One region of the Marisediminitalea sp. genome, then DNA from elsewhere that is predicted to be linked to it. Evidence: predicted binding sites of a transcription regulator. Region 1 holds the regulator's gene; each other region holds the start of a gene.

Evidence for each region. The regulator sigma-54, encoded in region 1, starts transcription at its own class of promoters, with help from an activator protein. The targets are predictions, from matches to a motif close to GTTGGCACGNNNNTNGNNT.
Region 2: AC4MRN_RS09365 (diacylglycerol kinase family protein) is a predicted target of sigma-54. The motif match lies at 1,076-1,094, and genes of this name have one in related genera.
Region 3: AC4MRN_RS10920 (Npun_F0296 family exosortase-dependent surface protein) is a predicted target of sigma-54. The motif match lies at 1,903-1,921, and genes of this name have one in related genera.

The regions. Positions count from the first base shown of each region.
Region 1 covers NZ_CFIDRX010000069.1:9,469-12,596, reverse strand. Annotated here, with positions in the region: gene lptB (LPS export ABC transporter ATP-binding protein) at 1-602, shown strand, start outside; gene AC4MRN_RS10625 (RNA polymerase factor sigma-54) at 671-2,149, shown strand; gene hpf (ribosome hibernation promoting factor) at 2,174-2,461, shown strand; gene ptsN (PTS IIA-like nitrogen regulatory protein PtsN) at 2,474-2,923, shown strand; gene rapZ (RNase adapter RapZ) at 2,954-3,128, shown strand, end outside.
Region 2 covers NZ_CFIDRX010000057.1:10,279-13,406, forward strand. Annotated here, with positions in the region: gene AC4MRN_RS09355 (hypothetical protein) at 1-310, opposite strand, end outside; gene AC4MRN_RS09360 (DUF2878 domain-containing protein) at 492-1,028, opposite strand; gene AC4MRN_RS09365 (diacylglycerol kinase family protein) at 1,228-2,850, shown strand; gene AC4MRN_RS09370 (hemerythrin domain-containing protein) at 3,077-3,128, shown strand, end outside.
Region 3 covers NZ_CFIDRX010000072.1:8,705-11,832, reverse strand. Annotated here, with positions in the region: gene AC4MRN_RS10925 (FAD-binding protein) at 1-912, opposite strand, end outside; gene AC4MRN_RS10920 (Npun_F0296 family exosortase-dependent surface protein) at 1,019-1,861, opposite strand; gene AC4MRN_RS10915 (Npun_F0296 family exosortase-dependent surface protein) at 2,037-2,867, opposite strand; gene AC4MRN_RS10910 (PEP-CTERM/exosortase system-associated acyltransferase) at 3,125-3,128, opposite strand, start outside.

The DNA of each region.
Region 1 (3,128 bases):
AAACCACGACCTTTTACATGATTGTGGGTTTGGTACCGCTGGATAAAGGCGATATTCGCATCGGCGATATGGACCTTACACGCCATCCAATGCACGAACGGGCCCGCCACGGTATTGGCTATTTACCGCAGGAAGCGTCGATCTTCCGCAAGCTCAGCGTGTTCGACAACATCATGGCCATTTTGCAAACCCGTAAAGATTTAAATGCAGAGCAACGGCAAAATGAAGCCGATGCCCTGCTTGATGAATTCAATATTAACCATATACGTAATAGTACAGGGATGAGTTTGTCGGGTGGAGAACGCCGCCGTGTAGAGATTGCCCGGGCTCTGGCCGCTAACCCGAAGTTTATTTTACTGGATGAACCCTTTGCAGGTGTTGACCCAATTTCGGTTAATGATATAAAGAAGATCATTCAGCATTTACGCGACCGAGACATCGGTATTTTGATTACCGATCACAACGTGCGCGAAACCCTTGATGTATGTGAAAAAGCGTACATAGTGAGTCAGGGTGAACTTATTGCACAAGGCACCGCTGAACAGGTTTTGAGTAATCAAAAAGTGAAGGATGTATACCTGGGTGAGCAATTCAGGCTATAGTTAAGGTAAACATGAAAAAGCTTGATGCGTTACCCCATCCAATAACAGGGCGTTAAGAAAAGAAGTAGATGAAACCATCTTTACAACTCAAATTTAGTCAACAACTTACCATGACGCCGCAGTTGCAGCAGGCGATTAAACTGCTGCAACTTTCTACGTTGGACTTACAACAGGAAATTCAGGAAGCGCTGGACGCCAACCCGTTGCTGGAAGTTGATGAAGGCAGCGACAACGACACTATCGAAAAGAGCAATCTGGATGCCGACAACGACGTGCAGCCCAGTGCAAGTAGCGAAAGCCTGGATACCAACGAAGCATTAGAAAAAAACGAGCTGCCCGACGAATTACCCATCGACAGCACCTGGGATGAGTACTATTCAGCAGGCTCTGCGCCCGCTCCTGGCCCCGCGTCCAACGACGACGAACAAATTTTCCAGGGTGAAACCACCGACAACATTCAAGACCATTTGCTGTGGCAAATGCGCTTAACACCCTTTAGTGACGTGGATCGCGCTATTGCCATCGCCATCATCGACTCAATCGACGAATCAGGTTATTTAACAGTTAGCCTGGACGATATCCTTCAGAGCGTTAATACTGAAGATGAGATGGAAGAACTGGTTGAATTGGACGAGGTGGAATGTGTCCTTAAACGCATTCAAATGTTCGACCCGATTGGGTCAGGCTCGCGCACGCCTCAGGAATGTTTGCTGGTCCAGCTAAAACAATTCGCAGATGACACCCCCTGGCTGAACGAAGCCAAACTGCTAATCGAAGAATACGCCGACCTGCTTGGCAGCAAAGATTATCGAACCCTTATGCGTAAATCGCGTCTGAAAGAAGACGATTTGCGCGAAGCCATGCGCTTGTTACAAACACTGAACCCGCGTCCCGGCAGTGCCTTGATTACCAAAGAGCCTGAATACGTGATCCCGGATGTGTCGGTAACCAAACGCAATGGCCGTTGGGTAGTTGAACTCAACCCGGACAGTTTACCGAAGCTGAGTGTAAATCAGCAGTATGCGGCCATGAGTCGCCAGGCGAGAAACAGTTCAGATTCACAATTTATACGCTCGCACATGCAAGAAGCAAAATGGTTCATTAAGAGCCTGGAGTCGCGTAACGAAACGCTGATGAAAGTTGCTAATTGTATTGTGCAACAGCAACTTGGCTTTTTTGAGCACGGGCCGGAAATGATGAAGCCCATGGTACTGAATGACGTTGCGGAAATGGTAGACATGCACGAGTCGACCATCTCGCGTGTTACGACTCAAAAATACATGCACACACCGCGTGGTATTTTTGAGTTGAAGTACTTTTTCTCGAGCCACGTTGCCACTGAGTCAGGCGGCGAGTGTTCGTCGACTGCAATCCGTGCATTAATTAAGAAACTGGTTGCCGCAGAAAAACCCAGTAAACCGCTCAGCGATAGCAAGATTGCTCAATTGTTGGCTGATCAAGGCATTAAAGTTGCCCGGCGGACAATAGCAAAATACCGGGAATCACTTTCGATTCCACCGTCTAACCAACGCAAGAGCCTAATTTAGGCCGAAATATAAGGAAGACGAACTATGCAAATTAATCTGACTGGTCATCACGTCGAGATAACCGATTCTTTGCGTAATTATGTTGATACTAAATTCAGTAAGCTGGAGCGACACTTTGATCACATATCCAATGTACATGTGATCCTTAACGTAGAAAAATTGAATCAAAAAGCTGAAGCCACCGTTCACCTCAGTGGTGCAGAAGTGTTTGCTTCGTCTGAAGACTCCGATATGTATGCAGCAATTGATAGCATGGTAGACAAACTGGATCGCCAGGTTATCAAGCATAAGGAAAAACTCAAAAAACATTAAGTCACCAACCTTATGAATATACAAGCGTTAGTGAGCCTGGACCGCACCGAGTGTGCGGTTCAGTGCAATAGCAAGAAGCGAATTCTTGAAATCATCAGCGACATTGCTGCTCAGACAAATCCCGAAGTCGAAAAAGAAGCCGTGCTGAGCGCGCTGCTTGGCCGGGAGAAGGTGGGCAGTACGGGTATTGGCAACGGTATAGCCCTGCCCCACGGTCGCTTACCTGAATTAACCAAAGTCACGGCGGTTGTGGTTACGACTACCCCAGCTATCAACTTCGACGCCATTGACGACAAACCGGTCGATATTTTCTTTGCCATTCTGGTACCTGAAAATCAAACGGAAGGCCACTTGCAGACTTTGGCAACAATCGCAGGTAAACTCAGTCAAAAAGAGATTATTAAAGCTATCCGCGGCGCCGAGACCAAAGAAGAGGTAATCGCAGCTCTGTGTGATGGTTGATACACTGGCTAACAAGGAACCAGGCTACACATGAAACTCATCATCATCAGCGGGCGATCTGGCTCAGGTAAATCCGTCGCATTGCGCGCACTGGAAGATCTGGGCTATTACTGCGTCGACAATATTCCGGTTAACCTGCTTCCGACGCTCACCCATACCGTGGTCGACGAGTACGATCAGGTTGCGGTAAGTATAGACGTGCGTA
Region 2 (3,128 bases), on a different contig from region 1:
TGGCAATACGCTCTGAAAGTGACCGGATGTAATCGTCAGGCGTGTTGTCGTGGACTGCTATAATAAGACCTGACAGACCGGAAAGGGACTCAGCAGAAGTTAGCAGGTCATCAATACTGATGATTTGTAATTTAATTCCCGCGTTACCTAGCGCTGCACCTAGATTTGCTGCAGCGGCATCGATACCGTCATCCCATCTATCAACAATAAACCCCACAGATACATAGTCAGGTACGAAGGCCCTATGCAACACACGACTGTGTCTGCTATTCGTCTTTGATAACTGTCCCTGCTGTGAAGTCACGTTCATTACACTCCCCTCCATTCGTAAATAACCCTGTACGTAATGAATGGGAATTTGCAAGCACTGAGCCAATAGCTGAAATACTAGGAGAAAAAGCGTAAGCACGCGTGTTACAAAGGGTTGGGCCTTTCACGTCTGGCAAGACGACTGACTCATTGTCGGTAAGGTAACTCCCTGTTACCCAATTTTACGCTTCATTGTGAAAGATTTTCACACTGGAAAAGCGGCCTTCCAGTCGACGAACGAGCACAAATGCCAACGGCAACAAAAGTGCCCAAATGGCAGCTAGCAATGCAACAACAACAGGCAGTGAAAACCCGAAATTGACAGCCCCTAACCGCTCTCCGGCAACATAGCTAAGCGGGCCGCCTATCCCACCAAATATCCCTGCAAGCAGAAGCCGTTCAGAGAGATAGGACATACTGTGCCTCAGCGTTGCGGCGAACCCGAACCACAGCGTGATCAGCCACAATGGTATCGGCACGATGCCGCCTACAGCACTGTTTTGCGTAAACTCAAACACCCCCCCTAAGGTTAACGCACTGTCGACAAGCGTGCCGATAAAGCCCACGGCCAGCAACGTGACAGACTCACAGCGATGCTCCTTTATCAACATCAGGTGGCCAATCAGTAGCAAAAGACCGATAGACACATACTGGTCCTGATACAAGATCATCAACCACCAGATTATTTGAAATCCGACGAGGTTTACTACAACTTTCACGCTTGAAAATCCTTCATTGTTAGCATTATGGCTTTCGCTGATTTTGTTACGGCACGTATTTTGAATTGTCTTATCCATTGACCCTGTGATGGCTTCATTCTCAGGTACGTCATCACATACCTACTTTACGTAAGGTAACCATAGCTGGTTCAACTCGCTGTTGCGAACTGGGTTCAACTGTTAATTGAAGGGTAACTCAATGAAAATGGTTAAATATTATCTGGCATTGGCTGTTGTGCTGTTACTAGCCGCCTATTATATCCCGTACTGGCCTTTTGCCCTGGTGTTATTCTGGAGTGCAGCCGCCTTAGTTGCAGTAAGTGCAGCATACATTTCGGGCTATCCACAAGTGTTCCGCAAACAGGAAGATGGCCGAATCCCGGTTTACGTGCGTTGGTTGTTTATTCCCTTCCTGGTCGGTGTCCAACTCTATAACTTGTATGCACGCAAAACTGATAAAGTACCCAATATTCAACAAATAACCGATCAGCTTTACCTTGGCACTCGCTTGAAGGCAAATGACATTGAAAAACTTAAATCTCAAGGTATCGACTGCATCCTGGATGTAACAGCAGAATTTGACAGTTTGGACTGGACGTCATACCGCTACGATGTAGCCTACCTTAACATTCCGGTACTCGACCATACTTCCCCTACAGAGGCGCAACTTACAACCGCCATTAACTGGCTGGAACAACATCAGTTAGCAGAGCGAAAAATACTGGTGCACTGTGCACTGGGCCGTGGGCGATCAGTCTTTGTCATGGCGGCCTTCCTGCTGGCGAGTAAACAAGCAAACAGCATTGAAGATGCTATGCAACTTATCCAGTCAGTTCGCACAACCGCACGATTAAATAAGCATCAGTTGCGTGCATTGGAGCGCATTCAACGTGGAGGCTTGCTGCAATTAAATAAACGACTTGCACTCATAGCTAACCCCGTGGCCGGAGGCGGTAAATGGGCTACCCACCAACAGACAATTCTGTCCTATCTGAACGCCCATTTTCGAGTACGGGTTTATCAAACCCGGGAGGACTACTCAGCCGCAGACTGTGCTAAACAAGCGGTAGAAGACAACTACAACATTCTGGTTGCCTGTGGCGGTGACGGCACCGTAACGGAAGTCGCGGGTATCGCAGTAGAGCAAAATAAAACACTGGGTATCATACCACTGGGCACGGCGAATGCGCTTAGCCAGGTGGTCTACGGCAAACGCAGCGTACTGAACCCGATTCAAACGGCTTGTGAAATTCTGTGTGAGCAGTATGCAACCCGGGTAGACACCGCAAGCTGTAATAACAAGTTAATGCTGTTGGTGTCTGCCATAGGGTTCGAGTCTAAGATGATTGAGCACGCAGACCGTGAAGAGAAAAACGAAGGCGGACAATTCGCGTATCTGGCCGGTTTGTGGCAAGCCATCAGACAAAACGAACCATTAACCGTTACTGTTGCGTTTGACGATGCTCCCCCGGTCAAATTAAACACCCCTTCTTTGGTTGTTGCCAATGCCGCACCTAAAAGCACAGCGCTAGCCCAGGGTGGCGATGAGCCAGACATGACAGACGGCAAACTGGATGTTACCTGGCTACAGGCAGAGCAGGAAACACCTCTGTTAAGTCTGGCCGAATTAGTATTCAGTAACAAACAGCGCAAAGCGGCATCAGACAATATCTCACACAAAAAAGTCTCAAATATAACCGTGTCCCTCCCCTCCACCCAGCGTTATGTTATTGATGGAGAGGTGTATGAGGATAACCATCTGCATATTCAGACAGCCCCGGGCAGTCTTTCACTACTGGTCGATCAGAGCAAATTTGAATAGCACGTCATTAGCGCCGGTTCAGGTGTGTAGTTTTCGCCTGAACCGGTAAAGATTTTCACAACACGCCTTACCCTCAAACTCACACAAATAAAATTTATAAATATTAAACAACAACTTAATCGCAGGCATAGTGATTGCAACACTGTAAGTGAAGTACGTTACCTGAACAAACTTAATTCAGATTAACTGCAAAATCAGATTATTACATTACGTTAAGGAGTCACCGATGACGATTTTTGAAGCGTTAAGACAAGACCATGAAAAACAGCGTCTGTTAC
Region 3 (3,128 bases), on a different contig from region 1:
CAGCGAATTTACCTGCTCATCGGTTAACGGCATTATTGGGGTATCATGCATATTGGGGTTCTGACATGTCATCGACACCAACCGTCGCTTATCCATCAGGTTAATTGATCCTACTAAGCCTGATTGAGACTCCAACAAAGTTCGAATGAAATTAACGCTGTCTTCGAAGTTGTCACCATCAAAAACCTGAATGTAAAACGCACTAAATGCGTTGGGCTTCCTGGCCAGACGAACTGTCATTTCTGTAACGATACCCAAATTACTCTGGGTGAACAGGCCATCAATGTAGGGCCCCAGGCCCCACTTGAACGTTTTGTCGATAAAGTCTTCAGACGTCTTATCAAGAGCAGATACGGCGGAAGCGTATTCTTGCTCACAGAGATTAGGGTGAGGTAAGAACCCTTTGAGCGCGGTACAGGCATAGAAATGGTCTGTATGTGGTGTTATGCCATATCCGCGTTCTAAGGCGTTGCTGAGTACGCTACAAGTCGGGCCTGCACCAGTCACCGGTACCATGTGAGGCCATTCGTTTTCTTGTAAATAGTCGTACAGCATTTGTTGAGTGACCCCAGGTTCAACCGTAATAAGGCCTAGTTCTTTGCTGGTGGGGGATATTTTACAAAGACCGGATAAATCCAGTAACACGACCGGACGGTCTGCGCTATCGCGGGTTATAGAGCCATAGCCCCAGTTCTTATTGGAACTTACCGGGTGAACTGCAAAATTAAGAGAATTGGCCAGCGATAGCACCAGTGGAATAACGCGCTTATGGTGTACTTTAATTGCACCCGTTAAAAGCTGCTTGTCGCTGAATGTTGTGCCGCCATAGGCATCGATAGCATGACTAGCAGGCAACAGCGTGATGTCGTCATGTGAATCAAAGTGCGCTTTGAGTGTTTGGTGTATATCCATAAAAAACGGTTAGTTGTTCCTAATACACTTACTATAGCTATTTTTTACTAAAAACAAAAAAAGCCGGCAATATGCCGGCTTAAAGATTTGAAACTTTCTCTGCGAATTAACGCTTCAATCGAGAACGAAGGCCTAGCGCAACTAAGCCGAAGGCAAAGAGAGCTAAACCTGTTGGCGCTGGCACCGGAATTTCACGTGTGCTCAAGCCAATAACAATGTTGTCGAATTCACCTGCGATACCGCTGGTGTCAATAACCAGGGTGTCGAACTGCTCGGCAATTGAGAAAGCAATGTTCACGTATGCATTTGATGCAGGGCTGGACTGGTTACCTGATTGTCCGCCCAGAGCAGATAGCAACTGAGTACCGGTAATTTGTGTTACCAGATTGCCGTCTGAATAAAATTTAAAGTCATTGTAAGTGTCTACTGAGCCCCAATAGAAACCAAGGTAAGTAATGCCCAGTAACGTATTTGAGTTCAGTGTGGTTGTAAAATAAGCCAACAGATCGTTGTAGTCGAACGTAATACTCGACGTACCTGAACCATTGTTTGTTACGTACCCATAACAAGTTGTGTCATTTGCAGGAGCTGCAGCAACGTTATTCTGCGTGCCTTTGCGGATACCGACTTCAGTTGGGTTTGCTGTAACGTCAACACCAATTGGACCTGCATTTAAGCTGTTTACAGCACATTCGCTTTCAAAGCCTGGTGTTGTATAGGCAGTTGACCCCGGGAATGAAGGATCGCCGGTTGCAACATCGAAGGTTTCGATAAAGTAGCCGGAAAGACCACCTGTAATCGGGTCGATAAACGAACTGGTAAGGCCGGAATTATCACTCGCAGCGACACCGCCGAAAGTAATAGACGCTGCATTTGCAACATTTGTTGAACCCAGTACTACCGCAGCGGTTAGTGAAAGGGCTTTTGTAAAGCTCGAAAATTTGTTCATTTTACTGTCCCCTGTAAAAAAGAAAGTTTCAATGAACAATAAAGCATCAAATATGCCAAAAAATAAACAATCGATTTATCAATGAGTTGTAATTTGAGGGAGGAAGCGTACAACTTAAGTTGTAAAAAAAACCGGCACTAGGCCGGTTTTTTTGTGCGGTAAACTTTCTGCTTCGTTATTTTTTCAAACGAGAGCGTAGGCCCAATGCGATCAGACCGAAAGCGAACAGTGCCAGACCTGTTGGAGCAGGAACTGGGATTTCGCGAGTACTCAGACCAACAACGATGTTGTCGAACTCACCTGCAATGCCGCTGGTTTTGATAACCAGAGTATCGAATTGCTCCGCGATAGAGAAATCGATGTTTACATAAACGTTTGAGCTAGGTGAAGACTGGTTACCCGACGTTACACTGTTCACAAGTTGTGAACCAGTGATAGAGGTTACCAGGTTACCGTCTGAATAGAACTCAAAATCATTGTAAGTGTCTACTGAACCCCAGTAGAAACCAAGATAAGTAATACCCAGCAGAGTGTTTGAGCTGTACAGAGTAGTGTAGAAGCTTAACAGCTGGTTGTAATCGAAAACGGTAGTAGCAACGCCTGAACCGTTGTTAGTCAGGTAACCATAACAGGTAGTATCGTTAGCAGGTGCTGCCGCTACATTAGGAACAGAACCTTGACGAATACCAACTTCTGAAGTGTTCGCAGTAACAACAACGCCAGCAGGGCCGCCGTTCGCACTGTTTACAGCACACTGTTGATCGAAGCCTGGGTCGTTATATGCAGTTGAACCTGCAAATCCTGTAGTGTTTGTTGCTTGGTCAAAAGATTCGATGAAGTAATCTTGTTGGCCACCAGTCAGTGGGTCAATGAATGAGCTGGTTAAACCAGAACCATCATTCGCAGTCACGCCACCGAAAGTAATGTTCGCAGCCTGAGTGCTAGAAGCAAAAGCTAAAGCAACCGTCAATGGCAACGCTTTTGATAAAATTGATAATGCTTTCATTTGTACTGTCCTCTAAAAATTGAAAGTTACCGCACGAACAGTAAAGCACTTTGTGTGCCATAATTGAAAAGTGCTTATTTTACATTAGCTTAAGGTGATTTGGTGTTTTCAGGATAGTATTGGTGTAAAGTTTTTCGACATGGGTGTCAGCGTTTTGAATTTACCTGCTTGTGGCGGGAAGAAGCGGTTTAAACAGCAACAAACCGCTATTTACATTTTATTTTAATTTGAGGCTGTATATTTATTGAACGATACATTCAT